3 regions of the Streptomyces kunmingensis genome follow, and region 2 is predicted to be linked to each of the others. Evidence: riboswitches for the same ligand, from Rfam matches in the RefSeq annotation. Region 2 holds a riboswitch; each other region holds the start of a gene.
What was found. Region 2 has a riboswitch for cyclic di-AMP ahead of ABD366_RS28130 (C40 family peptidase). Riboswitches for the same ligand answer to the same signal wherever they lie in the genome.
Positions count from the first base shown of each region.

Region 1: linked by a shared signal. The riboswitch ahead of ABD366_RS30375 (M23 family metallopeptidase) and the one ahead of ABD366_RS28130 (C40 family peptidase) in region 2 are both predicted to bind cyclic di-AMP.
Region 3: linked by a shared signal. The riboswitch ahead of ABD366_RS42755 (M23 family metallopeptidase) and the one ahead of ABD366_RS28130 (C40 family peptidase) in region 2 are both predicted to bind cyclic di-AMP.

Region 1 is NZ_BAAATS010000027.1:458,786-469,185, forward strand. Features, by position in the region: gene ABD366_RS30355 (DUF5998 family protein) at 1-143, opposite strand, end outside; gene ABD366_RS30360 (bifunctional acetate--CoA ligase family protein/GNAT family N-acetyltransferase) at 225-3,053, opposite strand; gene ABD366_RS30365 (HPr family phosphocarrier protein) at 3,233-3,514, shown strand; gene ABD366_RS30370 (GntR family transcriptional regulator) at 3,721-4,407, opposite strand; gene ABD366_RS30375 (M23 family metallopeptidase) at 4,628-5,419, opposite strand; cyclic di-AMP (ydaO/yuaA leader) riboswitch at 5,432-5,596, opposite strand; gene ABD366_RS30380 (M16 family metallopeptidase) at 5,834-7,201, opposite strand; gene ABD366_RS30385 (M16 family metallopeptidase) at 7,219-8,574, opposite strand; gene ABD366_RS30390 (DNA gyrase/topoisomerase IV subunit A) at 8,891-10,400, shown strand, end outside.
Region 2 is NZ_BAAATS010000025.1:44,900-55,299, reverse strand. Features, by position in the region: gene ABD366_RS28155 (DUF5691 domain-containing protein) at 1-1,188, shown strand, start outside; gene icmB (coenzyme B12-dependent isobutyryl CoA mutase small subunit) at 1,341-1,757, opposite strand; gene ABD366_RS28145 (lipase family alpha/beta hydrolase) at 2,185-3,303, shown strand; gene ABD366_RS43555 (pentapeptide repeat-containing protein) at 3,893-4,519, shown strand; gene ABD366_RS43550 (M23 family metallopeptidase) at 4,428-5,024, shown strand; gene pcrA (DNA helicase PcrA) at 5,076-7,583, opposite strand; cyclic di-AMP (ydaO/yuaA leader) riboswitch at 7,868-8,035, shown strand; gene ABD366_RS28130 (C40 family peptidase) at 8,043-9,227, shown strand; gene ABD366_RS28125 (tellurite resistance/C4-dicarboxylate transporter family protein) at 9,253-10,236, shown strand; gene ABD366_RS28120 (hypothetical protein) at 10,214-10,400, opposite strand, start outside.
Region 3 is NZ_BAAATS010000072.1:17,213-27,612, forward strand. Features, by position in the region: gene ABD366_RS42745 (PrsW family intramembrane metalloprotease) at 1-467, shown strand, start outside; gene ABD366_RS42750 (aldo/keto reductase) at 474-1,430, opposite strand; gene ABD366_RS42755 (M23 family metallopeptidase) at 1,500-2,540, opposite strand; cyclic di-AMP (ydaO/yuaA leader) riboswitch at 2,552-2,710, opposite strand; gene ABD366_RS42760 (PP2C family protein-serine/threonine phosphatase) at 2,955-4,055, opposite strand; tRNA gene ABD366_RS42765 (tRNA-Met) at 4,211-4,284, opposite strand; gene ABD366_RS42770 (hypothetical protein) at 4,370-4,645, shown strand; gene ABD366_RS42775 (rodlin) at 4,724-5,131, opposite strand; gene ABD366_RS42780 (rodlin) at 5,306-5,716, opposite strand; gene ABD366_RS42785 (rodlin) at 5,925-6,335, shown strand; gene ABD366_RS42790 (chaplin) at 6,509-6,742, shown strand; gene ABD366_RS42795 (chaplin) at 6,857-7,708, shown strand; gene ABD366_RS42800 (NAD(P)-binding domain-containing protein) at 7,968-9,245, opposite strand; gene ABD366_RS42805 (carboxylate--amine ligase) at 9,245-10,400, opposite strand, start outside.

The sequences.
Region 1 (10,400 bases), on a different contig from region 2:
GTGGTCTCCTGGTGCACGAGGTACGACGCGATGGGCTCTCCGCCGACCGCGGCCTCCACCGCCTCGGCCACGAGGGCCGGGTAGTAGCCGCTGCGCTCGATCGCCGCTCGCAGCCCTTGGGTCGTCGTACTGGTCTTGGCCATGGGGTCCATCCTAAGGCCGGGAAGAGACTGCCGTTGCGCCTGTGGATAACCCTCCGTGAGGGCGTTTCCCAGGGGTGTCCGTCAGTACGCGGCGGGCAGTGTGCGGGGTCCGAGATCATCGCGGACGGGGGGCGGAGCGAGCCGGACGGAGGCGCCGAGCACGGTCAGTCCGTGCTGGGCGACGACGACCGGTTCGAGGGTGACGCCGACCACCTCGGGGTGATCGTCGACGAGGCGGGACACGCGCTGGAGCAGCTCCTCCAGAGCAGGCGTGTCGACGGGGGCGGCACCGCGCCAGCCGAACAGGATCGGCGACGTCTTGATCGAGCGGACGACCGCGCCGGCGTCCTGGTCGGTGACCGGGATCAGGCGGTGTGCGGTGTCGCCGAGCAGCTCGGAGGGAGCGCCGGCCAGACCGAAGGAGAGCACCGCCCCGGCCGCCGGGTCGATGACGGCCCGGACGACCGTGTCGACGCCGCGCGGCGCCATCGACTGCACGACGGGACGCAGCTCGGCCGGTCTGCCGAGCTGCTCGGCCAGCTCTTCGTAGGCGCGCCGCAGGTCCGTCTCGTCGGCGAGGTCCAGTCGTACGCCGCCGAGGTCGGCGCGGTGGCGCAGGTGCGGGGCGGTCGTCTTGAGGGCGACGGGATAGCCGAGAGAGCGCGCGGCGTCGGCGGCGCTGTCGGCGTCGGGCGCGGGCAGCGTCTGCCGTACGGCGATGCCGTAGCGGGCGAGCAGATCGCGGGTGTCGTCCGCCGCGAGGTCGACGCCGCGCGGGTCGTCGTCCTTGGCGAGCAGTTCGGTGATGAGGGCGGCGGCCGCGGGCTCGTCGATGTCCTCGTACTCGGGCACCTTGCCGGGCTCGGCCGCGTCGCGCCGCCACTGGGCGTACTTCACGACCTCGGAGAGGGCACGGACGGCGCGCTCGGCGGCAGGGTAGGCGGGGATGAGGCGCGGAGTGTCCTCCGGGCTCCCGGCGGTCGCGGGGGCCGGCCGGGGCGTCTGGGTGTCGGGGGCGCCCGGGGCGTTGGGCCCGGTGCTCGTCGCGGCGGAGAGTGCCTCGGCGAGGCCGCCCAGCTCGACGTGGACGACGAGCACGGGCTTGGTGGGCGCGGCCGCGGCGGCAGCGCTCAGGGCGGCCGCAAGCTCCGCGTCCTCGGTCGGTCCCTCCCCCACGGCCGGCATCGCGGTGACGACGACGGCGTCGGTCTTGTCGTCGGCGAGCGCCTCGTCCAGGGCGGTACGGAAGTCGGCCGCGGAGGCCGCTGTGGTCAGGTCCCGGGGCGGTTTGGGGCGCAGCCCCTCGGCGAGGCACACGTCGTAGGTGAGCAGGCCGAGCGATTCGGAGTTGCCGAGGATGGCGACGCGCGGACCGGCGGGCAGCGGCTGGCGGGCCAACAGGAGGCCCGTGTCGACGAGTTCGGTGATCGTGTCCACCCGGATGACACCGGCTTGGCGCAACAGCGCGGAGACCGTGGCATACGGGAGGCGTGTGGCGCGTACGGCGTGCCCGGTCGGTGCGATGCCGCTGTGCCGGGCGCCCTGTACGACGACAAGAGGTTTGGCCTCGGCGGTGCGGCGGGCGAGGCGGGTGAACTTGCGCGGGTTGCCGATGGTTTCGAGGTACATGAGGGCGACGTCCGTGTCCGGGTCGTCGTACCAGTACTGAAGGACGTCGTTCCCGGAGACGTCGACGCGGTTGCCCGCGGAGACGAAGGTCGAGATGCCGGTGGCCCCGGTGACTCCCCCGCCCCTGCGGTGCAGGCGTGCGAGGAGGGCGATGCCGATGGCACCGGACTGGGCGAACAGGCCGATGCGGCCGGGGCGTGGCATCTCGGGGGCGAGCGAGGCGTTGAGCCGTACGTCCAGGGCCGTGTTGACGACTCCGAAGGCGTTCGGTCCGATGATGCGCATCCCGTAAGTGCGGGCCTGCCGGATCAGTTCCCGCTGGCGCTCGCGGCCTTCGGCGCCGCTCTCCGCGTATCCGGCGGAGACCACGATCAGTCCCTGTACGTCGCGGGCACCGCATTCGGCGACGACATCGGGTACGTCGGTCGCGGGTACGGCGACGACGGCCAGGTCCACGTGGTGGGCCGGGTCGATGTCGCGTACGCAGCGATGGGCGGGGACGCCGTCGATCTCGGTCAGGTCCGCGGGGAACGCCTTGTTGACCGCATACAGGCGACCTGTGTACCCCGCGTCCTTGAGGTTGTCGAGAACGCTGCGGCCGACCCCTCCCGGCGCCCGCCCCACGCCGATCACGGCTACGGAGCCGGGGGCGAGGAGCCGCTGCACGGAGCGGGCCTCGGCGCGCTGCTCCCGGGCGCGCTGCACCGCGAGGGAGGCCTCGGTGGGCTCCAGGCCGAACTCCAGACGGACCACGCCGTCCTCGAAGCTGCGCTTCTGTGTGTACCCGGCGTCCGTGAACACCTTGATCATCTTGGTGTTGGCGGGCAGCACCTCGGCGGCGAACCGGCGGATGCCGCGCTCCCGGGCGACGGCGGCGATGTGCTCGAGAAGAGCGGACGCCACGCCTCGCCCCTGATGGGCGTCCTGGACGAGGAAGGCGACCTCGGCCTCGTCGGCGGGCGCGGAGGCGGGCCGTCCGTGCGGATCGATCCGGTCGTAGCGGACGGTCGCGATGAACTCGCCGCCGACCGTGGCGGCGAGGCCGACGCGGTCCACGTAGTCGTGATGGGTGAAGCGGTGGACGTCTTTGTCGGACAGGCGTGGGTAGGGCGCGAAGAAGCGGTAGTACTTCGACTCGTCCGAGACCTGTTCGTAGAAGCTGGTCAGGCGCTCGGCGTCCGCGGTGGTGATCGGCCTGATCCGGGCGGTGCCGCCGTCGCGCAGCACCACGTCGGCCTCCCAGTGGGCGGGGTAGGCGTGCCGGTCCGACGGGGTCTCCATGCCGCAAGGGTAGAGCCGGGCGCCGACAGTCGTACGGGTCGCGTCCCGCGCGCGTGGGAGGCAGGCTATGGAAGGCCGCGGGGCGGTGCGTTCTCGGGACTCGGGTCCACGTCGAGCGCCGTGCCACGGTATGTGAGAATGGTCTAGACAACTTTGAGACACCTGAAGGGCAGCATCACATGGCTGAGCGCCGCGTCAACGTCGGCTGGGCCGAGGGCCTTCACGCCCGCCCCGCCTCCATCTTCGTCCGCGCGGCCACGGCTGCCGGCGTCCCCGTGACGATCGCCAAGGCCGACGGCAACCCCGTCAACGCCGCCTCCATGCTCGCGGTGCTCGGTCTGGGCGCCCAGGGTGGCGAGGAGATCGTCCTGGCTTCCGACGCCGAGGGTGCGGACGCCGCGCTCGACCGTCTGGCGAAGCTGGTCTCCGAGGGTCTCGACGAGCTTCCCGAGACCGTCTGACCCAATTCGTTCCGACGGAGCCGCGCGTTTCCCTCAGGGGGCGCGCGGCTTCGTCGTTTCCAGCTCCGGGGCAATCAATTCTCCGCGACGCATTCACGGAGCGACTGATTCACGCAGCGCCCCATTCACCGAGCGCTCCATTCACCGAGCGACCCTTCACGAAATTCCGCAACACTTCCCGAAGCTCTTTGTATACGGGGCTTTTGTTAATGCCGGAGCCCTGCCGTGTTTACGGCATGTTGCGAAGTCCTCACACGATCGCCCGCGCGCGGGACCCGCAGCCGGTGGGCCGCCACGGCGCGCTCGGCGTGCAGCACGGTCAGGGCGCGGGCCCGCTCGGCGTCACCGCGCGCCACCGCGTCCACGATGGCGCCGTGCTCGGCCCAGGACTCGGCCGGCCTGGCCGGGGACTCGACGGCGTACATCCAGGCGATCTTGTGCCGGAGCTGGGTGAGCAGGGTGATCAGTCCGGGGCTGCCGGAGGCCTGCGCGAGGGTCTCGTGGAACCAGCCGCCCAGGGAGCGCAGATCCTCGTACTGGCCCCGACCGGCGCGCTCCTGACCCATCCTGACCAGGCCCCGCAGGACTTTGAGGTGGGCCTCGGTGCGGCGCTGCGCGGCGCGCGCGGCGCTCAGCGGCTCGAGCAGCATCCGGACCTCCAGGAGGTCGGCGGCCTCTTGACCGGTGGGCTCCGCCACGCACGCGCCCGCGTGCCGGCGCGTGACGACGAAGCCCTCGGCCTCCAGGGTGCGCAGCGCCTCGCGGACCGGCACGCGCGAGACTCCGTAGCGGCGCGCGAGCACTTCCTCGGTGAGCCTGCCGCCGCGCTCGTAGACACCCGCGACGATGTCGTCGCGGATCGCCGTGCATACCGAATGCGCGGGAATGCGCATGACCCGACCTCCGCCTTAATCCCCGCGATACGCGGTCGATCGACGCTTGTGCAAGCGCATAACACCCCTTGACCGCGCCTGCCCGGTGACTCTATTCCACCGTCCCCGAATTTCCGACGCCGGACCGGAATCCATGGATATTTTTTGGCCAGGAACGCCTTGCGCACGCGAAAGCCCCGGCTCGTTCGAGCCGGGGCTTTCGCGTGGTGCCTTGGAGGCGTCAGACGTTCACGCCGTGCGAGCGCAGGTACGCGACGGGGTCCATGTCCGAGCCGTAGTCGGGGCTCGTGCGGGCCTCGAAGTGAAGGTGCGGGCCCGTGACGTTGCCGGTGGCGCCGGAGAGGGCGATCTGCTGGCCGGGGGTGACGGCCTGGCCGACGGAGACGCCGATGGACGAGAGGTGACCGTACTGGGTGTACGTGCCGTCGTTCATCTTGATCACGATGTTGTTGCCGTACGCGCCGCCCCAGCCGGCCTCGACGACGGTGCCGGAGCCCACGGCGTGCACGGAAGTGCCGCTCGCCGCATGGAAGTCGATGCCGGTGTGGCTGCCGGAGGACCACAGGCCGCTACTCGCCTTGTAGGCGGTGGAGACGTAGGAGCCGGAGATCGGCGCCACGAAGCTGTTGAGGAGGCGCTTGCGCTCGGCCTCGCGGGCGGCGCGCTCCTTCTCCTCACGCTCCTTGGCGGCCTTCGCCTCGGCCTCGCGCTTGGCTTCCTCGGCCCGCTTCTTGGCCTCGGCCTCGGCCTCGGCCTTGGCGGCGGCCGCGTCGGCGGCCTTCTTCTGGGCGGTGGCCTGCGCCTCGATCTGGGCGGCCAGGGAGTCGCCGATGGCGATGGCCTGGGTCAGGCCGTTCTGGTCGGCGGCCGCGGTGTCCGCGGCGAGGGCGGGGGCGGCGAGGCCCCCGATGACACCGGTCGTGGTGAGCGCCGCGACACCCGCAACCTGTGCGGTGGTACGCGTGAGACGACTCGGACGACGGTGCTTCCCGGTGGCACGGGTGAACGCCATGCGGTGGCTGGTCCTTTCCTTCCCTCTCGCCTACCGGGTTAGCTGACGGGTTCGGAGCAGGAAGGTCTCCTACGGACTCCCTCCCCGTACGGGAAGAGTGTCCGATTCACCCCAGGGACTGCGGTGGGTCCCCGGCTCCCCTGGCTCGCGCCATGGGGGACTCGGCGATGACTGTCCGGTGTCGCGGGCGCGACGCATGTCTGGCGGACAGCCGGACCGACGCTAAGCGGGACATCTTTAGTACGACAAACGGATCCCGGCTTTTGTAGCGCATGCCACAGAGCAGACGGGCAACCTCCGTGCCAAATCGGACATTTGTGATCGATGGCCGATCACGGACGGACGTGAGCGGCGCCACGAAGCCCCGGGGCCGTGGTGGCCTCCGGGGCTTCGTGTGACGTACGGGACCGGGAGTCAGCCCGCGACGACGGTCACCTCGCCGATGCCGAGGGCCTTGACGGGCTCCTCGATCTGCGCGGCGTCGCCCACCAGGATCGTCACCAGCCGGTCCGCCGGGAAGGCGCTCACGACGGCCGCGGTGGCCTCCACGGTGCCCGTCTCGGCGAGCTGCCGGTACAGCCGGGCCTGGAAGTCGTCCGGCAGGTGCTGCTCGACCTGGTCCGCGAGGGTGCCCGCGACGGCGGCCGCGGTCTCGTACTTAAGCGGCGCCACGCCCACCAGGTTCTGCACGGCCGTGTCCCGTTCGGCGTCCGTGAGGCCGCCTTCGGCCAGCGTACGCAGCACCTTCCAGAGGTCCTCGAGCGCGGGCCCGGTGTTCGGGGTGTCCACGGAGCCGCTGATGGCGAGCATCGCGGCGCCCGTCCCGTCGGGCGCGGACCGCAGCACCTGGGCGAAGGACCGCACACCGTAGGTGTAGCCCTTCTCCTCGCGCAGGACACGGTCCAGACGCGAGGTGAGCGTGCCGCCGAGGCAGTACGTGCCGAGGATCTGCGCGGCCCATACGCGGTCGTGCCGGTCGGGGCCGATCCGGCCGATGAGGAGCTGCGTCTGGACCGCTCCCGGGCGGTCCACGACGATGACGCGGCCGGTGTCGTCGGCGGTGACCGGCGGGACCGGGCGGGGCTCCGCCGTGTTGCCGGTCCAGGCGCCGAGCGTGTCCGCTAGGAGGGCGTCGAGGTCGGTGCCGGTCAGATCGCCCACCACGACGACCGTGCCGGTGGCGGGGCGTACGTGCTTCTCGTAGAAGGCGCGTACGGCCGCCGCGTCGATGGCGGAGACGGTCTCCTCGGTGCCCTGCCGCGGGCGCGACATGCGCGAGTCGGCCGGGAAGAGCTGCTTGGAGAGCTCCTTGGCGGCGCGCCGGGCCGGGTTGGCGCTCTCGTGCGGGATCTCGTCCAGGCGGTTGCGGACGAGGCGCTCGATCTCGCTGTCCGCGAAGGCGGGTGCCCGCAGGGCGTCGGCCAGCAGGGCGAGGCCCTTGGGGAGGCGGGAGACCGGCACTTCGAGGGAGACGCGGACGCCGGGGTGGTCGGCGTGCGCGTCCAACGTGGCGCCGCAGCGCTCCAGTTCCGCCGCGAACTCCTCCGCGGAGTGCTTGTCGGTGCCCTCGTTGAAGGCACGCGCCATGATCGTGGCGACGCCGTCGAGCCCCGCCGGTTCGGCCTCCAGCGGCGCGTCGAGGTTGATCTCCACGGCCACGACCTGCTGGCCGGGACGGTGACAGCGCAGCACGGTCAGGCCGTTGGCCAGCTCACCGCGCTCGGGGGCGGGGAACGCCCACGGCTTGGCCGTGCCCGCCTGGGGCCGGGGGTGGAAGTCCATGGTCGCGAGCTGCTCGGTCACCGGCCCGCCTCCTCGTCGCTCGGGTCGCTCTCGTCATCGGTGTCGGCGGGGGCCGTGGGCTCGTACACGAGGACCGAGCGGTTGTCGGGGCGCAGACGCGCCTTGGCCACCTCCTGGACCTCGTCGGCGGTCACGGCGAGGACGCGCTGGACGGCGGTCAGGGCGAGCTGCGGGTCGCCGAACAGCACCGCGTAGCGGCACAGTTCGTCGGCGCGGCCCGCCACGGTGCTGAGCCGGTCCAGCCACTCGCGCTCCAACTGGGCCTGGGCGCGCTCCATCTCCTCGGGCGTCGGGCCCTCCTCGGCGAACCGGGCGAGCTCCTCGTCGACGGCGGCCTCGATGACGGGCACCTCGACGTCTCCGGAGGTCTTCACGTCGAGCCAGCCGAGGGAGGGCGCGCCGGCCAGGCGCAGCAGGCCGAAGCCCGCGGCCACCGCGGTGCGGTCACGGCGCACGAGGCGGTTGTAGAGCCGCGACGACTCGCCGCCGCCGAGGACCGTCAGGGCCAGGTCTGCGGCGTCGCACGCGCGCGTGCCGTCCTCGGGGAGCCGGTAGGCCGCCATGAGGGCGCGCGCCGGGACCTCCTCCTCGACGACCTCGCGGAGCTCTCCGCCGATCACGTCGGGCAGGGAGCCGTCGCGCGGCGCGGGCTTGCCGTCGTGGCCGGCGATCGAGCCGAAGTACTTCTCGACCCAGGCGAGCGTCTCCTGGGGGTCGATGTCGCCCACGATGGAGAGCACGGCGTTGTTGGGCGCGTAGTAGGTGCGGAAGAAGCTCCGCGCGTCCTCCAGGGTGGCCGCGTCCAGGTCGGCCATGGAGCCGATGGGCGTGTGGTGGTACGGGTGGCCCTCCGGGTACATGAGGGCCGTCAGCTTCTCGAACGCGGTGCCGTAGGGGACGTTGTCGTAGCGCTGACGGCGCTCGTTCTTGACGACGTCCCGCTGGTTCTCCATCGACTCCTCGTCGAGGGCCGCCAGCAGGGAGCCCATACGGTCGGCCTCCAGCCACAGCGCGAGCTCCAGCTGGTGGGCGGGCATGGTCTCGAAGTAATTCGTGCGTTCGAAGCTCGTCGTGCCGTTGAGCGAGCCGCCGGCACCCTGGACGAGCTCGAAGTGACCGTTGCCGTGCACCTGCTTCGAGCCCTGGAACATCAGGTGCTCGAAAAGGTGAGCCAGGCCCGTACGGCCCTTGACCTCGTGGCGCGAGCCGACGTCGTACCAGAGGCAGACCGCCGCGACCGGGGTCAGGTGATCCTCGGAGAGCACTACACGCAGGCCGTTGGCCAGCCGGTGCTCGGTCGCTTTCAGGCCGCCGGAGCCGGCCTCGGCGGTGGCCGTGTGACCCATGGGCATGTACGTCCCTTCGATCGCGGGGGAACGGAGAACATCGGAAATACTGGGAACGCTGAGAAACTCTGAGTACGCGGACAACACTCTGAACGCGTACAACACTGTGAACACAAAACTGCTGCCAGTCCTGCCACTGTATGCAAGCGTGCAGGCCCCTGGCGAAGTTCCCGTCCGGGCTACGCCGTGAGCGAGCACGACGGCCCCTCGGCGGGCCGCCGGCCACCCGCTTCGGACGGGTCGCGATCAGCGTTGTCAGTGGGGCGGTCCACAATGGTCCGCGACAGTTCCCGTAGATGTTGGTGAAGGAGCCGCAGCAGCGATGGCCCGCCGCAGCACGAAGACCCCGCCGCCCGACGATTTCGAGGAGAGGATCCTCGACATCGATGTGGTCGACGAAATGCAGGGCTCCTACCTGGAGTACGCGTACTCGGTCATCTACTCGCGCGCCCTGCCCGACGCACGAGACGGGATGAAGCCCGTCCACCGTCGGATCGTCTACCAGATGAACGAGATGGGCTTGCGCCCCGACCGCGGCTATGTGAAGTGCGCCCGCGTCGTCGGCGAGGTCATGGGTAAGTTGCACCCCCATGGCGACGCGTCGATCTACGACGCCCTGGTGCGCCTGGCCCAGCCGTTCTCGATGCGCGTACCGCTGGTGGACGGGCACGGGAACTTCGGTTCACTGGGCAACGACGACCGCCCGGCCGCCATGAGGTACACCGAGTGCCGGATGGATCCGGCGGCGAGCCTGATGACGGAGTCGATCGAAGAGAACACGGTCGACTTCGCGCCGAACTACGACGGGCAGGAGCAGGAGCCCCTCGTCCTCCCAGCGGCGTACCCGAACCTGCTGGTGAACGGCGCGTCGGGGATCGCGGTCGGTATGGCGACCAACATGGCGCCGCACAACCTGGGCGAAGTGATCGCCGCGGCGCGGCACTTGATCAGGCACCCGGGCGCCGACCTCGAGACGCTCATGAGGTTCGTACCGGGGCCCGACCTGCCCACGGGCGGCCGGATCGTCGGCCTGTCCGGCATCAAGGACGCGTACGAGTCCGGCCGTGGCACCTTCAAGATCCGTGCGACGGTCTCGGTGGACACCGTGACGGCGCGCCGCAAGGGCCTCGTCGTCACCGAACTCCCGTTCGCGGTGGGCCCCGAGAAGGTCATCGCGAAGATCAAGGAGCTCGTCGGTTCGAAGAAGCTCCAGGGCATCGCCGACGTGAAGGACCTCACGGACCGCGAGCACGGCCTGCGCCTGGTCATCGAGATCAAGAACGGCTTCGTACCGGAGGCCGTCCTGGAGCAGCTCTACAAGCTGACGCCGATGGAGGAGTCCTTCGGTATCAACAATGTGGCCCTCGTGGACGGCCAGCCGCTCACGCTCGGCCTCAAGGAGCTGCTCGAGGTCTACCTGGACCACCGCTTCGAGGTGGTGCGCCGCCGCAGCGAGTTCCGTCGCACCAAGAAGAAGGACCGGCTGCACCTCGTCGAGGGGCTCCTCGTCGCGCTCCTCGACATCGACGAGGTCATCCGCCTCATCCGCTCCAGCGAGAACAGCGCGCAGGCCAAGGAGCGCCTCATCGAGCGCTTCTCGCTGAGCGACATCCAGACGCAGTACATCCTGGACACGCCGCTGCGCCGCCTCACCAAGTTCGACCGCATCGAGCTGGAGTCGGAGCGCGACAAGCTCAACGGCGAGATCGACGAGCTGACCGGCATCCTCGACTCCGACTCGGAGCTGCGCAAGCTCGTCTCCGCGGAACTGGCGGCGGTCGCCAAGAAGTTCGGTACCGACCGGCGTACGGTGCTGCTCGAGTCGTCGGGCC
Region 2 (10,400 bases):
ACGGACCTGCGCCAGGGGGCGCTGACGTTCGCGGGCCCGCGCGCCCTATGGCTGGCGCGCCTCAACCCGGACTGGAAGTTCGCGCTGCGCGCCACGCCGGGCGCGGGCACGGCGCTGCCCGCGCCGGAGGAGACGGAGGAGGTGGAACGCCTGTGGGAGGAGGGCCTGTTCGCGGAGCGGGTAGCGCTACTGGCGGCGGTCCGAGCGCACAACGCGGAGACGGCCCGGGACCTCCTCGAGAAGACGTGGAGCAAGGAGCGGGCGGAGGACCGCCTGATGTTCCTGGACTCCCTGCGCACGGGACTGAACGACGCGGACGAGCCGTTCCTGGAGCGAGCGCTGACCGACCGCAGCCGCAATGTCCGGGCGACCGCGGCCGAACTCCTCTCCGCGCTCCCGCACTCGGCGCTGGCGGGCCGGATGGCGGACCGGGCGCTGTCCTGTGTGGCGCTGGACCGTACGACGGGGACGGTCGTGGTGGAGGCCCCGCACGAGTGTGATGTGGCGATGGAGCGGGACGGGGTGGTGGCCAAACCGCCCGCGGGCAGGGGCGAACGGTCGTGGTGGCTGGGCCAGTTGACAGAGGCGGCACCGCTGGGCCGCTGGCCGGCGAGGTTCGGCGACCGTACGCCGGAGGAGATAGTGGCGCTGCCGGTGGCGGACGACTGGCGGGGCGAGTTGCACGCGGGGTGGTGCCGGGCCGCGGTGCGCCAGCGGGACATCGGCTGGTCGCGGGCGCTGCTGGGGTCCGCGACGGCGCCGGACGCGGCGGGCCCGGGGGCGGTCTCGCTGGCGGAGCGGTCGAAGCTGCTGGCGGCGTTGCCGGCGGCGGACCGGGCGGAGTGGGTGGCGGGGTTCATCGCGGCGCACGGCTTGTCCGAGGCGTTCCAGCTGCTCGGGGTGTGCGCGACGCCGTGGGCGCCTCCGCTGGGCCGGGCGGTGGTGGATGCGCTGAACATCGCGCGGGACGCGGGGAGTTACCCGTGGAGTTTCAGCGGGGTGATGGGCCTGGCCGAGCGTTGCCTGGACCCGGAGGAGGCGGTGCGCCTGGAGGGACTCACGGCCGCGGTGGAGGAGACGGAGGACACGGCGCCGGGGGCCGGGGGGTACTGGGCGGAGGCGTTCCAGCGCTTGGTGGGCACGTTGCGGCTACGCAGAGCGATGCGTCAGGAACTGACGCCCGCCTGACACCGACCCGAACCAGAGCCCGCACCCAAGCCCACCCCGAACCCGAGCCCGGCCCACCCCGAACCCAAGCCCGGCCCATCCCGAACCCAAACCCAAACCCAAGCCCCGTCAAGCCCGGCCCAGCCCAGATCCATCCCACCCCCCGGCAGGGGCTACGCCCCGGCAGGCTGCCGCACGTTGGCCCGAACCCAGTCGACGATGGACGCGGTGGTCGCGCCGGGGGTGAAGATCTCCGCGACGCCCTGTTCCTTGAGGGGCGGGATGTCGGCTTCGGGGATGATGCCGCCGCCGAAGACCTGGATGTCGGCGGCGTCGCGCTCCCGCAGCAGTTCGATGACGCGGGCGAAGAGGGTGTTGTGGGCGCCGGAGAGGATGGAGAGCCCGATCGCGTCGGCGTCCTCCTGGATCGCGGTGTCGACGATCTGCTCGGGCGTCTGGTGCAGCCCGGTGTAGATGACCTCCATGCCGGCGTCGCGCAGCGCCCGCGCGATCACCTTGGCCCCGCGATCGTGGCCGTCAAGTCCCGGCTTCGCGACGACCACGCGGATCGGACCGGCTGCCACACCCATCACTGCCTCCATGAAGTGACTGACTCCCGGAGCCTTGGTACCCGGGGCCCGGGTTCCGGATACCCGAAGCGGATACCCGAAGTGAACGAACGTTATCCACAGCATCCCGCAACCGGCCGTTTCACGGTGCACGGCGAGGGGGAAATCACACGTGGGACACGTTCGCTGCGCGCCGCACCCGTATCAGCCGGCTGATCAGCCGCTTCCGGGACAGGCGCGAGGGGAGCCGCTTCGAGGACGCCGGGCCACCGTGCGGCCGGCCGCACGGCACGGTGGCACGGCGGATGGCCGGGCGCGTTGCGCCAGGCCGTCATACGGACCGGCGGGCTGACACGTCGGCCCCACCGTGGGACCTGCTTCGTTCGGCTTCCCATGAGCGCACACGGGGGACAGAGACTCCCTCTGTGTGCCGACGGGAGGCTGACCGATGAAGGTCACAAGGACCCTGCCCTTTCGCCCGCGCTGCCATCTGCTGCCGGCCAGACTGGCCGGGCTGTCGATCGCGCTGCTGAAGGCGACGGCACTCGAGCTGGCGATCCTGGCGGGGCACCTGCTGCTCTACCCCTCGGGCATCCTCCCGGAACGAAGGCATCCGGGGGCGCTTCCGCTGCTGTCGTCACAGGACGCGGCGCTGACACCGGCGGAGCTGGCGGAACTCAACGGTCTCGGCGACCACGCCGGGCACACCGACCACGCCGCACACGCCGCACACGCCGCACACGCCACACACAGCACCCAAGTCGACCACGCCCAACCCCCCACCCTCCCCCACAAAGCCACGCACGACGCCACGCACGACGCCTCCCCCGACACCACGCGCAACGCCACCCCCGACGCCCCCGCCGAACTGAAGGGCATGGGCGGATTGGCGGACGCGCCGCGTCTGCCGGCTCCCGAGAAGCCCCCGGTACTGCTGCTGCACGGCTTCATCGACAACCGTTCGATCTTCGTCCTGCTGCGCAGGTCTCTGGCGCAGCACGGCAGGCAGCAGATCGAGAGCCTCAACTATTCGCCGCTGACCTGCGACATAAGGACCGCGGCGGCTCTGCTGGGGCGGCACGTCGAGGAGTTGTGCGAGCGGACGGGCCAGGAGCGGATCGACATCGTGGGGCACAGTCTGGGCGGGCTGATCGCGCGTTATTACGTGCAGTGCCTGGGCGGGGACCAGCGGGTGCGGATGCTCGTCACGCTCGGCACCCCGCATGCGGGCACGCGGGTCGCGCCGCTGGCGGACGCGCATCCGATCGTGCGGCAGATGCGCCCGGGATCGTCGGTGGTGGAGGAGTTGAAGAGGCCGGCGCCCGGTTGCCGTACGCGGTTCGTGAGTTTCTGGAGCGATCTGGACCAGTTGATGGTGCCGCTGGAGACGGCGTGTGTCGACCACGCGGATCTGCTCGCGCAGAACGTGCGGGTGACGGGCATCGGACATCTGGCGCTTCCGGTGCATCCCGCTGTCGCGACGGGCATCCGTCAGGCGCTCGACGCCGACCCGACGAGGGAGGGAGCACACGCCGCCGACTCGGTCGGCGGTCTGACGGTGGCGTGAAGGCCACGCTCGCAGCGTCGGGCAAATCCGGCGAATCGTCGAACGCACCTCGAACTCAGCGCCAAAGCTGTGCCCACAGTTCACCGAAAGGCGGCTGATTGCCCGATTCTGCGGGGCATGAAACCTGCCGAAGATTGTCGTGCGCTCGTACTGCCGGGTACAGTCGCCGCACTGCTCTGGCAGCCCCTGTTGTCGAGGCGAAAGAGAAGTTGGTGAACGACCGTCATCCGTCGGGGACCGCGCATCACGCGGCGCACGACGGTTACTCCACGACCGGCTTCGCCACCGACCCGCTCTTCGGTGACATGCCGGGCGGCGACGCGTACGCCACGGGTGCCCACGAAACGGGTTCCTACAACACGGCTTCTTACGACACGGGTTCGTACGACACGGGCCAGTGGTCCACGCAGCCCCCGCAGCAGTACGACACGTCGCCGTACACCATGCCCACGTACGACACGGGCGCCTACGACACGGGCACGTACGACACCGGTGCCTACGCGATGGGCGCGTACGACACGGGCACGTACGACACGACCGCCATGTGGGCGGCGGACTCCGCGGGTTACGACCAGCAGCACACCGGCCAATGGCCCGCGCAGACATACGACCCGCAGACATACGACCCGCAGACTTACGGGACGCAGCCCCCCGAAGCCCAGACCTTCGCGACACAGACCTTCGCGACACAAAGCTTCGAGACGCAAAGCTTCGAGACGCAGACCTTCGAGACTCCGGTCTTCGGGACGACGCCCTACGACACAGGCGCGTACGACGCCACGGCGTGGAACTCCGACGGGACAGCCGTGCACGACTACGTGCCGGAGCAGTACAGCCCCGCCGAATACCCCCAGGTCCACGAAGAACACGAGCACGAACCCGAACCCGAACCCGCGCCCGAACCCGACGCCGAAACCCCAGAGTTCGCCCCCCTCGCCTCCTCCTCCACCCCCGCCCCCGCCCCGGCCCCCCGAGGCACCCGCTCCCGCCGCCGCACCCCCGCCAAGCGCTCCGCGCTGCTGACCGTCGCCGTGCCTTCGGCATGTGTGGTCGGGGTGGCCGGGATCGCGGCGGCGTCCGTGGGCACCTTCGGCGGCGACGACGAGGGCAGGGAGACGCAGGCGATGTCGGCGCCGGACGCGACCGCGGTGAAACCTTCCGTTGCCAACAACAAGCTGGACACGCAGCTGAAGGATCTGTCCGCGGACGCGGGTGACTTCGCCGACCGGGCGAGCCGCACACAGGAGCGGATCGACCTGAAGGCGAAGCAGGAGGCCGACCGCAAGAAGGCCGCCGATGAGGCCGCGCGCAAGGAGGCGCTGCGCCCCAAGTTCGCGCTGCCGGTGAAGCGGCACGGGCTGAGCGCCTACTACGGTCAGGCCGGCATCAACTGGATGTCCGTGCACAGCGGCATCGACTTCCCCGTCTCGTACGGGACCGAGGTGATGGCGGCGACGGACGGGACCGTGCGGACGCAGTGGAACAGCGCGTACGGGAACATGGCGATAGTCACCGCCAAGGACGGTACCGAGACGTGGTACTGCCACCTGTCCTCGCACACGGTGATGAGCGGACCGGTGAAGGCCGGTGACGTGATCGCGCACTCGGGCAACTCGGGCAACTCGACCGGGCCGCACCTGCACTTCGAGGTACGACCCGGCGGCGGTTCGGCGATCGACCCGCTGCCGTGGCTGCGCAGCCACGGCCTCGACCCGTCGTAGAGCCTCTCCTCGGAGGGCCTGGACCCTCCGAGCGCGGGCTACGACTTCTGACTACAGCTTCTCCACCGGCGCATACCGCAGCAGCAACCGCTTCGGCTTCGGGTCGCCGAAGTCGATCGTCGCCTCCGCGTTCCCGCCCGATCCGCTCACGCCCACCACCGTGCCGAGGCCGAACTGGTCGTGCGTGACGCGGTCGCCGACGGCGACGGACACCACGGGCTTCTCGTTGGCGCGGCGTGTGGCGAACGCGGGTGTCGTACGGGAGCGGGACGAGGACAGCGAGGCGGCGATGCCGCCGCCGATGCCCTTGGTGGAGGGCGCGGGCGCGGAGCCGCCCTTGCGCTTCCACTCCAGATGCGTGTCCGGGATCTCTTCCAGGAAGCGGGACGGCGGGTTGTAGGAGGGCTGTCCCCAGGCGCTGCGCATGGACGAGCGGGTCAGGTACAGCCGCTCCCGCGCGCGCGTGATGCCGACGTAGGCGAGGCGGCGCTCCTCCTCCAGTTCCTTGGTCTGTCCCAGGGAGCGCATGTGCGGGAAGACGCCGTCCTCCATGCCGGTCAGGAAGACCACGGGGAATTCGAGGCCCTTGGCGGTGTGCAGAGTCATCAGGGTGATGACGCCGCTGCCGTCGTCCTCCTCGTCGGGGATCTGGTCGGAGTCGGCGACGAGCGCGACGCGCTCCAGGAACGCGGACAGATCACCGCTGCTCGCCGTACCCTCACCTTCCGCGTCCGCACTCTCTGCACCCTCCGCACCCTGGGCGGATTCCTGCTCGAACTCCAGGGCCACGGCGGCGAGTTCCTGAAGGTTCTCGATCCGGGTCTCGTCCTGCGGGTCGGTGGAGGACTGCAACTCGGCGAGGTACCCGGTGCGTTCGAGGACGGCCTCGAGGACCGTGGCCGGTCCGGCGCCCGACTCCACGATGGTCCGCAGATCTTCCATGAGGGTGTTGAACCGCTTCACCGCGTTCGTGGAGCGGGCCGCCATGCCGTACGCCTCGTCGACGCGGCGCAGGGCCTGCGGGAAGGAGATCTTCTCGCGCTGGGAGAGGGCGTCGATCATGGCTTCGGCGCGGTCGCCGATGCCGCGCTTCGGCACGTTCAGAATGCGGCGCAGGGGGACGGAGTCCTCGGGGTTCGCCAGCACGCGCAGATAGGCGAGGACGTCCCTGACCTCCTTGCGCTCGTAGAAGCGGACGCCGCCGACGACCTTGTAGGGCAGGCCGACGCGGATGAAGATCTCTTCGAAGACACGGGACTGCGCGTTCGTCCGGTAGAAGACGGCGACGTCGCCGGCCTTCGCCTCGCCCGCGTCCGTGAGCCGGTCGATCTCCTCGGCGACGAACTGGGCCTCGTCGTGCTCGGTGTCCGCGACGTAGCCGGTGATCTGGGAGCCGGTGCCCGCGTTCGTCCACAGGTTCTTCGGACGGCGCGACTCGTTGCGCTCGATGACCGCGTTGGCGGCGCTGAGGATCGTCTGCGTGGAGCGGTAGTTCTGCTCCAGGAGGATCGTCGTCGCGTCCGTGTAGTCCTCCTCGAACTGGAGGATGTTGCGGATCGTGGCGCCGCGGAACGCGTAGATCGACTGGTCGGCGTCACCGACGACGCACAGCTCGGCCGGATCGGCGTCGTTGCCCTCGGCGTCCCGGGCCGGCCCGACGAGCTCGCGCACGAGCGCGTACTGCGCGTGGTTGGTGTCCTGGTACTCGTCGACGAGGACGTGCCGGAAGCGGCGGCGGTAGTGCTCGGCGACGTCGGGGAACGCGCGCAGCAGGTTCACCGTCGTCATGATCAGGTCGTCGAAGTCGAGGGCGTTGGCCTCGCGCAGCCGCGACTGGTACATCGCGTAGGCCTGGGCGACGGACTTCTCGAACCCGTCGGCGGCCGTCTTCGCGAAGTCCTCCTCGTCGATCAGCTCGTTCTTCAGGTTCGAGATCTTGGCGCTGAAGGACTTCGGCGGGAACTTCTTGGGGTCCAGGTCGAGGTCGCGGCAGACCAGGGCCATGAGGCGCTTGCTGTCGGCGGCGTCGTAGATCGAGAACGACGACGTGAAGCCGAGCTTCTTCGACTCGCGGCGCAGGATGCGCACGCAGGCGCTGTGGAAGGTGGACACCCACATGGCGTTCGCGCGCGGTCCGACGAGGGCCTCGACGCGCTCCTTCATCTCGCCCGCGGCCTTGTTCGTGAAGGTGATCGCGAGGATCTGGCCGGGGTGCACGCCGCGCTCGGCGAGGAGGTAGGCGATGCGGTGGGTGAGGACGCGGGTCTTTCCGGAGCCGGCACCGGCGACGATGAGCAGCGGGGAGCCACCGTGCGCGACGGCCGCTCTCTGGTTCTCGTTCAGCCCGTCGAGCAGGGCCGCCGGGTCCAGGGCAGGCCGGGGCGCGCCGTCACGGTAGTACGCGTCCCTGGCCGGGGGCACGTCGAACTTCCCGCCGAACAGGTCGTCCGGGATCGGCTCCGGCGCCGGTCCTTCGTGCTCACTGTCGGGCGGCGGCGGGGGCTCCTCGGTCCGGTTCTGGAGGCCCGCCAGGAAGCTGTCGTCAAAGAGGCTGCTCATCGCCTTACGAGTTTAGGGCGCCCCACTGACACGCCGCTCCCGCCTCCACAACAAAGCCCGTACGCGCAGGTCAGGGCGGTACTCGAACCCGTACGACAAAGCGGTCGCACACAGTGACGACCGCATGACAGTACGGTGAAGGCGCCGCCGGAGTGGCTGCGGAGTAGCCAAGGTCACGAAAATGTATCGGGCATTTCGAACATCAACCTTCACAGCAGCAACACGAGTTGGCTACCGTGCTGCGCGGGCAGTCCGTCCCCACGACCGCGAGCACCGCGGCGAGCGGGCAGCCCCCGCTGAGTCCCGTACGCCGCGAGGCAGGGAACCGGGGACCCAACCGACCTTGGGGTGAATCGCCTCGACGGCCCGCAGCGCCGGGCAGTCGACCGTAGGGCAGCCTTCCGTACGCCCGAACCCGACAGCTAACCCGGTAGGCGGACCACGGAAGGAGTCGCCTCCTTGGCGTCGCACCGCAAGCCGCGCATCCGGTCCCGGATGACCGGCGGCCTTCGCACCACTCCCGCGGTCGGGATCACGACCGCCGCCCTCACCTCGGTCGCCCTCCTCTCGCAGACGGCCCAGGCAGCGCCCGCGCAGCCGCAGCGGCCGAGCCTCGAGGAGGTACAGAAGAAAGTCGACAGTCTGTACCGGCAGGCCGAGGTCGCCACGCAGAAGTACAACTCCGCCAAGGAGCAGACCGACAGCAAGAAGAAGCAGGTCGACAAGCTGCTCGACGACATCGCGCAGCGCACCGAGAAGATGAACTCGGCCCGCCAGGAGCTGGGCCGGTTCGCCGCCCAGCAGTACCGCACGGGCGGGATCAGCGATACCGCGACGATGTTCCTCGCGGACGATCCCGAGGACTACTTCGCGCAGAACCGGCTGATGAGCCGGATGACGGCCGACCAGAAGAAGGCCGTCGACAACTACCAGGAGCAGCAGCTCACCACCGCGAAGAAGCGCACCGAGGCTCAGGAGAACCTGCAGCAGCTCACCTCCTCGCAGACCGAGCTGAGCACCTCGAAGCAGAGCGTGCAGACGAAGCTCTCCGACGCGCGTGAACTGCTGTCCAAGCTGACCGCCGAGGAGAAGCAGCGGCTCGCGGCGATCGAGAAGAAGAAGGAAGAGGCGGCCCGCAAGAAGGCCGCGGAGCTCGCCGAGAAGCAGAAGGCCGAGGAGGAGAAGAAGCGGCAGGCGGCCGAGGAGGCGGCGCAGCAGGAGAGCTCGGGTTCCGGTTCGTCCGGCGGCTCTTCCGGCACGCCGTCCGGCAGTTCTTCCGGCTACGCCGCCAAGGCCGCGAAGGCGCTCGCGTTCGCCAAGTCCCAGGAGGGCAAACCGTACGTGTGGGGCGCCACGGGCCCGGACTCCTACGACTGCTCGGGGCTCACGCAGGCGGCGTGGAAGGCGGCCGGCATCACTCTGCCGCGCACCACCTGGGACCAGGTGGAGTTCGGCACGACCGTCTCGCTCTCCGCCATACAACCCGGTGACCTGGTGTTCTTCTACGACGACATCAGCCACGTCGGTCTCTACCTCGGCGACGGCATGATGATCCACGCGCCGAAGCCGGGCGCTTACGTCCGCGAGGAATCCATCTACTACGACGGCACCGGCTCGATCCACAGCGTGGTGCGCCCCGCCTGACGCCGGTCGTGGTTACGTTCGGGCGGTGCAGCACTCCCGTCCGAACGTGACCCCGCGGCCCTTCGGGTCCCGGTTCCCGCCTGCCGCGGGCGCCGCCGTGATGGCGACCGGCATCGTCTCGGTCGGGTTCCGTCTGACCGGCCACGACGTCCTGTCCGGCATCCTCCTGGTGCTCGCCGTCGCACTCTGGGTGCTTCTGGCGGCCGACTTCACGCTCCGCCTCATGCACGACCGCAGCCGCTGGCGGCACGAGGCGATCTCCCCGCCCGCGCTGACCGCCGTCGCGGCGACGTGTGTGCTCGGCACCCGGTTCTCGCTGCTCGGCCGGCAGTGGCTCGCCTCGGCGCTGCTGGTGATCGCCGCGCTCGCCTGGCCGGGGCTGCTCGTCGCCGTCGTACGGCACTGGAAGCGGCGGATGCCCGGGGCGGTGTTCCTCGCGTGCGTGGCCACGCAGGGGCTCGCCGTGCTCGGGGCGACACTGTCGGCGGCCGTGGGCGTGCGGTGGCTCGGCTACGCGGCGGTGGTGGTGTTCTGGTTCGGGCTCGTGATGTACGTGGCGGCGTTCGCCCGCTTCGACCGGCGGCAGGTGCTCACGGGCGCCGGGGACCACTGGGTCGCGGGCGGGGCGCTGGCCATCTCGGCGCTCGCCGCGGCGAAGCTGGTGCTGGCGGGGCGGGCCGGCGACCTCTGGAACTCCGATGTCACCGGGGTGCTGCGCGACATGTGCGGGGTGCTGCTGACGCTGGACGTGGCCTGGTACGTGGTGCTCGCGGTGGCGGAGGTGCTGGAGCCGCGGTTCACGTACGACGTGCGGCGCTGGTCGACGGTGTTCCCGATGGGGATGACGGCGGTGGCGACGCTGACGGTGGCCACCGCCGTGGAGACGCCCTGGCTCAAGGCGCCGGGGCAGGTGCTGCTGTGGATCGCGGCGACGGTCTGGCTCGTCGTGGCGACCGGGGCGGTCAGGTCCCTCGGCCCGCCTTCGCTCAGGTCCAGAGCACCGCGATGAAGATGTTGGCCATGGTCAGCCCGCCGACCGCGGCGAACAGGCCCTTCTCCGCCGTCTCCTCGTCGCGCTTCACGTACACGATGCCGAGGACGACGATCAGGACGGCCAGCTTCACACCGATCTTGATGTTGTTCACGGTGTTGTCGTCGGCCTGATTCAGGCCA
Region 3 (10,400 bases), on a different contig from region 2:
TCGCGGTGTACGCGGCGTTCATGGTGCCGGCGTTCGGCCTGCTGACCTGGCTCGCCGTGTACGTACGCCATCGCGAGCTGCGCACCGTGCGGGCCGAGCTGTCCGCGTATGTCGTGGCCGGGTGGCTCGCGCCGCCCGACCCGTTCGCCCTCGGCTCGCTCAAGGCACGCCGCCTCGCCCGGGAGTACGCCGCGTACTACGGCGGCAAGGAGGCGGAGGCGGCGGTCACCGAGTACGAGGCGTACGCGACGTCGCTCGCGCTGCTCAGGCACCGCGGCCGCAAGGGCCGGGCCGGCGCCGATTTCGTCGTACGGGAGCGCGAGTTGCTCGAAGCGCTGTGGGAGCGGCGCCATCACGCACGTCCCGCGCTCGCGTACGCCTCCCAGGTCGCCGCCCCCATGTGGCGGCCACCGGTGTACGCGGGGCCGATGCCGCACGTTCCCGCGTACAACCCGTACCGCTACTGACAAGGCTCAGGCGGACGCGGCCGTGAGGCGGCCGAGCTCCTCGTCCGTCAGGGTCAGGTCCGCCACCGCGAGCAGCGCCGGAAGCTGTTCCACCGTGCGCGCGGACGCGATCGGCGCCGCCACGGTGGGCTGCCCGGCGAGCCAGGCGAGGGCGACCGTGGCGACCTCGGCGCCGCGGGCCTGCGCGATCTCGTCGAGGGCGGTCAGCACCTTCTGGCCGCGCTCGGTCTGAAGGTGCTTGGACGCGCCCCCGGCCCGCGCGCCGTCGACCGTGACGCCCGGCCGGTACTTGCCGGTCAGGAAGCCGGAGGCGAGCGCGTAGTACGGGACGGCGGCGAGCCCTGCGCGCGAGGCGATGTCCTGCCGGGCGCCCTCGTAGGTGGAGCGCGAGACGAGGTTGTAGTGCGGCTGGATGGCGACGTAGCGGGCGAGGCCCTCGCGGTCGGAGACGTCGAGGGACTCCTGGAGACGCTCGGGCGAGATGTTCGACGCGGCGATGTTGCGCACCTTGCCCGCCTTCACGAGGTCGTCGAGCGCGCCGATGATCTCCTCGACGGGGATCGTCTCGTCGTCGTCGAAGTGCGTGTAGTACAGGTCGATGTGGTCGGTGCCCAGGCGCGTGAGGGAGGCGTCGGCGGCGGCCTTGATGTTGGCGGCGCGCAGGCCCTTGAAGTCGGGGTGGCGGGCCACCTTGGTGGCGATGACCAGGTCGTCGCGGTTGCCGCGGGCCTTGAGCCACTTGCCGATGACGGTCTCCGACTCCCCGCCGTGGTTGCCCTCGACCCAGGCCGAGTACGAGTCCGCCGTGTCGATGAAGTTGCCGCCCCCGGCGGTGTAGGCGTCGAGCACCGCGAACGAGGCGGCCTCGTCGGCGGTCCACCCGAACACGTTGCCCCCGAGGGCGAGCGGGAAGACCTCGAGGTCGGAGGAGCCGAGCTTGCGCAGTGAGGGGGAAGAAGTCATGCCCTCAGTTCTACGCCCCCACGGTACGAGGTGTTCCGTAGGGGCGGGAGGCGTTCGAGGGCCGGGCTCTCAGGGGGTGAGGCCCTTGTCGCGCAGCCAGGCCGCCGGGTCGACGCCGGTGGCGGCACCGCCGGGGTGGACCTCCATGTGGAGGTGGTCCCCCGTGACGTTGCCGGTGGCGCCGACGCGGCCTATGACGTCGCCGGTGCTGACCTTCTGGCCGACGCTGACGTTCAGCGAGGACTGGTGGCAGAACCACAGCTCGGTGCCGTCGTCGAGGGTGAGGATCGTGCGGTAGCCGTACGCGCCCGCCCAGCCGGCCTCGGTGATGGTGCCGCCGTGGACGGCGTAGATCGGCGTACCGGTGGAGGCCGCGAAGTCCAGGCCCGTGTGGTAGCCGGAGGACCACAGGGATCCGGGCTGGCCGAAGGTGCCGGTGAGCGTGTACGAGGTGACGGGGAGCTTGTAGCTCTTGGCCAGCTTGGCCAGGCGCTCGGCCTCGGCCTTCTTCTTGGCCTCCTCCTCCGCCTTCTTCTTCTCGGCGGCGGCCTTGGCCTCGGCCTTCTCCTGCTTCGCCGCGGCTTCCGCGGCGGCCTTCTGGGCGGCGGCCTCCTCGGCCGCGGCCTGCGTCCTGGCGTCGGCGGCGTCCTGCTGCGCCTCGGCCTGCTGCATGATGCGCGACCGCAGCGCTTCGCCCGCGCCCGACCGGCCGTTGCCCATGGAGGTGAGCGGGGCGGCCTCGGTGGCGCCGGACGAGGAGTCGGCGGTGTCGGACATGAGCGCGCCCACGCCGGGCAGCGACTTGGCCTCGGGCAGCGAGTCCTTGACCGCCGAGAGGTCGGGCATGGAGATGTGGACCGGGGGCTTGCCGCCCTGCGCGGTGGCGATGCCGCCCGCGCCGACGGCGGCGATCACGCCGACGCCGAGGACCGTGGAGCTGCGCGCGAGTCCGCCGCGCTGCCGGGCCACGCGGTGCCTGCCGCGGACGGGACGGACGGATTCCTCGGTGGGATTCCACTCCTCCCAGGTCCCCTGCTCGACACCGGACCCGCCTGGGGCGGGGTCGGCGGAGAATCCGGGGAACTCGGGGGCAGGACGGTTCGACGCCACGGGGGCGCTCTCCTTTCCTTCCTTCTCGCCTACCGGGTTAGCTGACGGGTTCGGAGCAGGAAGGTCTCCTACGAGCACGGTCCGACGCCCGAAAAGCGACGGAACTATGCCTGATTCACCCCAAGTTGGTGGTTCCCCGGCTCCCTTGCGGGATTAAGCGTGTGCGCACGGAGCCGTCGCTTGTGACGGCTGGGACGACCGCGCTGCGTTATCGAACGTTAATAGACAGCCGATAGTAATTCCAAGCTGTTCCCGTTGATCGTTCACGTTCTTGGCCTGGACTTAACGGGGCACTACCGGGCGGAATCGGGCGAGTTGCCCGTCGTTTTTGACGCGCTTCAAACCCATCAGTTTCTGACGTAGTGTCAATTGTTATGCGAAGAGGGGTCGTCCGGTCACCCCTCGTGAGGTTGATCAAGGACGCCGCACGGCGAGCAGCGCCATGTCGTCGGTGGCGCCGTCCCCGGTGTGCAGGCGTACCTCTTCGGCCAGCGCGGCGAGCAGCTCATCGGGCCCCGGGAAGATCCGGCCCACGAGCCGGGCCGCGGGATCGTAGAAGACGCCCTTCGCGTCCCGTGCCTCGGAGAGCCCGTCGGTGTAGAGCAGGAGCGTCGCCGCGGGCGGGAACTCCGCCTCGGTGGCCCGGTCCGGCCAGGACCCGAGCTCGCCCAGGCCGAGCGGCAGCGCCGCCTCCGCGGGCGTGATCACCTGGACCGTGCCGTCGCCGAGCAGCACGACCGGCTCGGGGTGGCCGCGGTTGAGGATGCGCAGGAGCCGGCCGCCGTGCGGGATCTCGGCGAGCACGGCGGTGGTGAAGCCCTCGAAGTCGTCGATGCCGCGCCGCCGGGAGCCCTCCCGGGCCAGCGCCCGCTCCAGCCGCTGGGCGACCGCCTCCAGACTGTCCTCCTGCTCGGCGGCCTCCCGAAAGGCGCCGATGACGACGGCCACGGCGGCGACCGCGCCCATGCCCTTCCCGCGTACGTCCCCGACGACTATCCGCACCCCGTGCGGTGTGTCCTGCACCGCGTACAGGTCGCCGCCGATGAACGCGTCGGCCTGCGCCGCCTCGTACCGGGCCGCGATCGCCAGACCGCCGATCCGCCCGGCCGGCTCCGGCAGCACGGCGAGCTGGGCCGCCTCCGCGATCTGCCGCGCGGACGCGAGCTGCTCGTCGCTGCGGCGCTTGATCCGGTTGATGAAGCAGGCCAGCACGCACACGGTGGCCACGGTGGCCATCTCCGTATAGACGCCGGTGTGGAAGGCCGTGTACCTGAGATGCACGGCGACGATGGCGGCGATCGACGCCGCTCCGGCCGCGATCGTGCTGCCCAGCGAGAAGAACGGGGCGACGACCAGGGGCGCCGCGCTGAACAGGGGTGAACCGGCGAATCCGGACGGTGTGCAGTACTCGTAGACCGCGCCGCCGATGATCAGCAGCAGGGGCAGCACCCGGAGGAAGGCGCGCGTGCCGACGGCGTCCGCTCCGTGTCTGTGCCGCCCTCCTCGCTGCCCCACCACTCGTCTCCTGCCACAGTCCGCGCCCGGATTCCGGCGTCTGTCCAAGGGTTCCCGGGGCGGGAGCCGGAGGCGAGCGTTACTGCTCCGTCCGGGTCAGGGCCCATAAACAGACCGAGGCCGGAATCTCGAAAGATTCCGGCCTCGGCCTTCAGTAGCGGGGACAGGATTTGAACCTGCGACCTCTGGGTTATGAGCCCAGCGAGCTACCGAGCTGCTCCACCCCGCGTCGGTGAATGCAACACTACGCCATCAGGGACGACGAATGCCAATCGCGGCCGTGTCCGGCGCCTTCCGACTGGCGTTAAGAGGACATGACCTCAACTCGACGAGCCATCACCGCTGTCCTGCTCGCTGTCGGCGCCACCGCGATCGCCGCCCCGGTCGCCCAGGCCGACACGTCCGGCAACACCATCTCCCCCACCGCGACGCTGGACGCGGTCTCCACCATGGCCATCCCGGCCGCGCAGCGCGACAAGGTGCCGCACACCGCCGAACAGATCCAGGGCCTCAACCAGCTGAACAAGCTGAGCGAGCTGCACCAGGTCACGGACCTGGTGGCGCCGGTCACCAACCTGGTCGGCGCGTAGCGACACCCGCACCACATACCCGGACACGCCTGAGGGGCGGCTGCCTGACGCAGCCGCCCCTCAGGTGTGTCAAGCGTGTCAGCCGTTCTGCACACCGTTGGCCGACAGGGCCGAGATGTCGTCCAGCACGTGCGACAGCGGCTCGTCCTCCTTGGCCTGCGTCGAGTTCTCCGCGCACTGCTGGTTCTGCGGGGCCGACAGGATCGGGATGTCCTGGACGCCGACGTTGACCAGACCCACGATGTTCTGGACGTTCGCCTTGACCGGCAGACCGACACAGAGCTCGTTCAGCGTGCCCTGGACCAGGGTGAGCTGCGGACTCTGGTCCCCGTCGGCGGAGGAGTTGCCGAACGCCTCCTGGGCCCCGTTGCCGCTGGCCGAGGTGGTGCCGCTGTCGTCACCGATGGCCAGGGCCTGGGGAGCAGCCACCGCCGACAGGCCGGCGATGGAAGCGACGATCGTTGCGGTTGCCCACAGCTTCTTCATGCGAATTCCCTTCATTACCGTACTCCGTTGACGGAGCTACGGTTAGACAACTGGTCAGAATTACGACGGTTGCGGACCCTGACCCATTCGGGCTAATACCTGAGAGCTATACGCGCACTCGTAAAGCGCAGTTGGGCCGCCGAATACGGCGGCCCAACGCGTGCGGCATACGGATCAGTCGTTGCCGGTGCCGTTGGAGGAGAGAACCGGGATGTCGTCCAGGATGTGCGACAGCGGCTCGTCGCCCTTCGCCTGCGTCGAGTTCTCGACACACTGCTGGTTCTGCGGGGCCGACAGGATCGGGATGTCCTGGAGGCCGACGTTGACGAGGCCCACGATGTTCTGGATGTTGGCCTTGGCGGGCAGGCCGATGCAGGGCTTGTTCAGGGAACCCTGGATGAGCGCCATCTGCGGGCTCATGTTGCCGTACGTGGCCGAGTTGCCGAACGCCTGCGACGAGTGGTTGCCGCTGAACGAGGTCGTCGGGCTGTCGTCCCCGTTGGCGAGCGCCTGGGGCGCGGCCGCGGCGGAGATGCCGACGAGAGACGCGGTGACGGCGGCAGCCGCCACAGCCTTCTTCATCATGTGGGATTCCCCTTCAGTTGTTTCCGAGAGCATCCGTACCAACTACACGCGACCTTGTTTGGTTGCCCGAATTCACTCGGATGGGGAACTGCGCGCCGTGCGGATAATAAGACTCTCGGCGCAACGGGTGAACCTGCGGAACCATCGCGATCCCGGGGAGTTGTTCCTTTCGCAGTAACCGGTGCCTGTCAGAAAAGGAACAGAAAAAATGCTCAAGAAGGCAATGACTGCAGCCGCAGTCGCCGTGTCCGTCATCGGCATCTCCGCCGCGGCCGCGCCGCAGGCGCTCGCCAACGGCGACGACAACGGCACCACCTCGGCCAGCGGCAACGGCGCCCAGCAGGCATTCGGCAACTCCTCGACCGACGGCGACATGAGCCCGCAGCTCAGCCTGGTCCAGGGTTCCCTGAACAAGCCCTGTGTCGGTCTGCCGGTCAAGGCCAACATCCAGAACATCGTGGGCCTCGTCAACGTCGGCATCCAGGACATCCCGATCCTGTCTGCCCCGCAGAACCAGCAGTGTGTCGAGAACTCGACGCAGGCGAAGGGCGACGAGCCGCTGTCGCACATCCTGGACGACATCCCGGTTCTCTCCTCCAACGGTACGCAGAACAGCTGATTCAGCTGCGCACCCGGCCCGGACCGTCCGCGTCGTTCGACCGCGGGCGGTCCGGGCCTTTTTACCGGGCGTCGGTCCGCTTCGTCGCCCGGTCGGCACAGTTTCCTCGACTGGTGCCGGCTCGTTTGATCTGCGGAGTCCCAAGAATTTTCCTCGGTAAAAAGGAGAAAGACATGTCTCTCAAGAAGAGCGTCACGATCGTGGCCGGTGCGGTCATGGCCTTCGGTATGGCGGCCCCGGCGTTCGCCGACGCCGGTGCGCAGGGTGCGGCCGTGAACTCCCCGGGTGTGCTGTCGGGCAACAACGTGCAGGCCCCCATCCACATCCCGGTCAACCTCTGCGGCAACACCGTCGACGTCATCGGTCTGCTGAACCCCGCCTTCGGCAACACCTGCGCCAACGACTGACGCAGGAACCGCAGTTGTCACCCAGCCGACCCTGGTGCCTTCGGGCTCCGGGGTCGGCTTCGAATTTGTAGCGGGAAAGGAAACACATTGAGGCAGGCACTGAGAATCGGGGTAGTGGCAGCAGCGGCGGCGACGGGATTCCTGTCCGTGCCCGGGGCGGGCGCGTCCGCGATGGCGGGTGACCAGGGGCAGTCGGGCGGTTCTCCCGGTGTGCTGTCGGGCAACTCGGTCGAGGCTCCGCTGTCGGTCCCCGTCAACGCTTGCGGCAACTCCGTCGACGCAGTGGGTGCCCTGAATCCCGCCATGGGCGACAGCTGCGCCGAGAAGAACGCCTCCGCCGTCGCTTCCACGGACAGCGGGCGTGGTGGCGGACACGGCGGCGGGCACGGCAGTGGGCGGCCGCATGCGGCGAGCGGGCACGACGCGACCGCCATCGGGAGCAGCTCCGCCCGGGCACCCGCGCCTCGCGCGCCTCGCTCGGCGAGCAACTCCTCGGGTACGACGCAGTCCGCCGGCGTCCTGTCGGGCAATTCGGTGCAGGCTCCCGTGAGCGTCGATCTGAACGTGTGCGGCAACACCGTCGACGTGGTGGGCGTGGGCAACCCCGCCTTCGGCAACTCCTGTGCCAACGGCGGAGAAGCGGCGGCGGTGCCGACACCCTCGGACGGCGACGAGCGGCCTCCGGCGTCGCACGAGGAGGAAGGCGAGGGCGAGGGGCATCCCGGCGCACCGCCCTCCAGCAGGGCCATGTCCGGCTCGGCCCACGGCAGCCAGGCCAGGTCGGCCCTGCGTCAGCAGGACGTGCGTACGGGCGAGACAGTGGTTGATCCGCAGGCACCGGTGGCGCGGGGGCGGCTCGCCGAGACGGGGATCGATGAGCGGGTCCTGGGGTCCGCGGCCGCCGGGGCGGGGCTGCTGCTCGGCGGCGGGATCCTGTACCGCAGGTCGGCCGCGGCGCGCCGCTGAGTGCCGGGACTCGAACCCGCCGGGCCGGGCGGCCGGGCTGAGGAGTCGGGCCGAGGAGTCGGGCCGGGAAGAGCTACCAAGGTTCTTCCCGGCCCCCTGAGGACGGCACGGTTACCAGCTGTCTGCCCAACGGCGTGAAGCCGACGGCTGGGAGGGAGACAGCGCGGCCATTCTCATGACAGGCGCCAGTGCACCATCGGACGGCGGGCCCCGGATGCCCGATTCACCCGTTTGCCAGCTTTGTCACCCCAATGGGTTCTCAGAGCCTGTCCGACGGGACCGGCACGGGCTCCGGCGTATGCCGTCTGCCCATCGGCACTACGGGACCACGCCGCCAGTTCCGCCGGGTCAGGTACCGCTCGACCCCGTCGACCAGCGAGGGCGCGGTGTAGGACGCGCCGTGGACGAAGCGCATCGCCGGGCCGTAGTCGGGCGTCGTCACCAGGCCCGCGAGGAAGAGCCCCGGGTAGGCCGATTCGAAGCCGCGTCCCACGCGTGGGGTGTCCTCGGGCCGCCGGGTCAGCATGTGCCGTACGCCGGGCGCCAGCAGGGTCATCCTGGCGCAGGTCGCCTGGAAGCCCGTGGCGGCGATGATGTGGTCGGTCTCGAAGTCCTCCATGCCCTGGGTGGTGCCGAGGGCGCGCACGTGGATCCGGCCCGCCGACGGTCTCGCGTCCACGATGGTCCGCCCCATCCGGATGTCGATGGCCCCCGTCCCCACCCGGTCCCGGACCCACCAGGCACCCGCGGGCCCGAGAGCGGTCGCGGTGACGGCGGCCCGGGTCCGCTCCGGCAGCCGTCGGAAGGCGCCCGGCTTCTCGGAGTAGAACCAGTTGCGCCAGCCGCAGCCGAGGCCGCTGTGGGGAGCCCGCAGGCTCTGGTGCCAGGGGCGCGCCCAGGGCGGCGGGACGGTGTTCCAGTCCAGTCGGGAGGCGCGCGCGAGGATGCGTACCCGCGTGCCCTGTTCGGCGAGGAGCGCCGCGATCTCGAGGGCCGCCTGTCCCGCGCCGACCACGGTGACGTCCGAGCCGGTGAACCGGCCGAGGTCGCTGTGCCGGCTGCTGTGCGACACGTGCGCGTCCGACAGGTTCCGCAGCGCCTCGGGGATGTGCATGTACGGCAGCACCCCGTTGGCCAGGGCCACCGCGCGGCTGCGCAGGAGCTGGCCGTCCTGGGTGCGCAGGACGAAGCCGTCGGGCGCCGCGTCGATGTGCTCGATCATCCGCTCGTCCAGCTGGTCCACCGCCTGCCGCGCGAACCACAGGCCGTAGGACGCGAACGTCTCCACGGGGATCGGGTGGCCGTGCCGCGCGGTGCTGCCCTGTTCGGCGCAGTACTGGTCGAGGCGGAACGCGGCGCCCGGCGCCGAGAGGTTGGAGGCCCAGGGCTCCGACTTGAGGAACATGCCGCGGGGCATGTGATCGCGCCAGGACTGCATCGGGCGTCCAAAGACCCGTGTGTCGAGTCCGCGCGCTTGGGCATGGGCGGCGATGGACAGGCCGTAGGGGCCTGCGCCCACCACCAACAGGTCGTGCATCAGCAGCTCGCCTTTCGTTCAGCCGTCGCGGTCCGGACGGCAGCTGCGGGTTCGGTCGGGCGGAGAGGCGCGGAGCCGGGTGCGTCGGCCGCCGTCGGCCGCGCCCGGCGCAGCAGCCGGCGGGCCGCGTGCCGGGGCCACCCGGCGGCCATGGCCCGCGCGGGGCCGGGGTCGTCCTGGGCGTGCCAGGCGAACTCCGGTGACGTGGGGCCGCGGCGGGCGGGGAGGGTGCCGGCCATCAGGGCCCGTAGGGCGGACAGCGGCGCGTAGTTCTCGACGATGAAGGTGCGCCCCGGCAGGGTTCGCGCGGCGGGCAGGGCCTGGTGCGTCAGGTCGAGGTACTGGGCGCGTACGACGTCCAGGCCGCCCGCGTCGGCGAACAGCCTGAACTGCGCGCCGGGGCGGGGGTTGAAGTCCAGGAGGTGGTACGCGCCCGTCTCGGCGTCCCTCCGGAAGTCGATGTCGAAGATGCCGCGGTAGCCCAGGGCCTCGACGAGATGTTCGGCCATGGCGTGCAGTCGGGGAGCGTGGTCCCAGCGGCCGACGGCGGTGAGGCCGGCGCCGCGGGGCCAGGCGTGCCGCTTGGTGCCGGCTCCGCCGCCGTGCAGTGCCCCGTGCCGGTCGGCGTAGCCGTGGAAGAACCAGTCGCTGCCGGGGCCGGCGGCGACGTAGCGCTGGAGCAGTAGTTCGCTGCCGGTGGCCGCGCCCTTCAGGTAGAGGTTTCCGGCCTCTTCCGGGGAGCTGACCAGGCAGGTGCTGCGCAGGCCCGAGCCCGGGGGGAGGAGCCAGGGGTGGCTCCATTTCGCCACGACCGGCAGGCCGAGTTCGAGGGCGGCGGTGTACGCCTCGTGCTCGTCGCGCGGCAGCAGCGTGCGGGGGTGCTCGATGCCGACGGCCCGGCAGAGTTCGGGCAGGCGCGCCTTGTCCGCGACGTACTCGGCGAGGTGTTCGGGCTGTTCCGGCAGCAGGAACATCTCGGTCAGCGTGGTGCGCAGCCGGCTCACCGCGATGGCTCCGGCGTCGTCCATCGGGATCAGCACCGCCGGGCGGGCGACACGGGCGGCGGTCCGGCGCAGGACGGCGGCGATCTCGCCCGGTGACGCTTCCGGGCGCGGCGCGGGGTGCGTCCGGGTGACGTAACGCGAGCGGGCCACC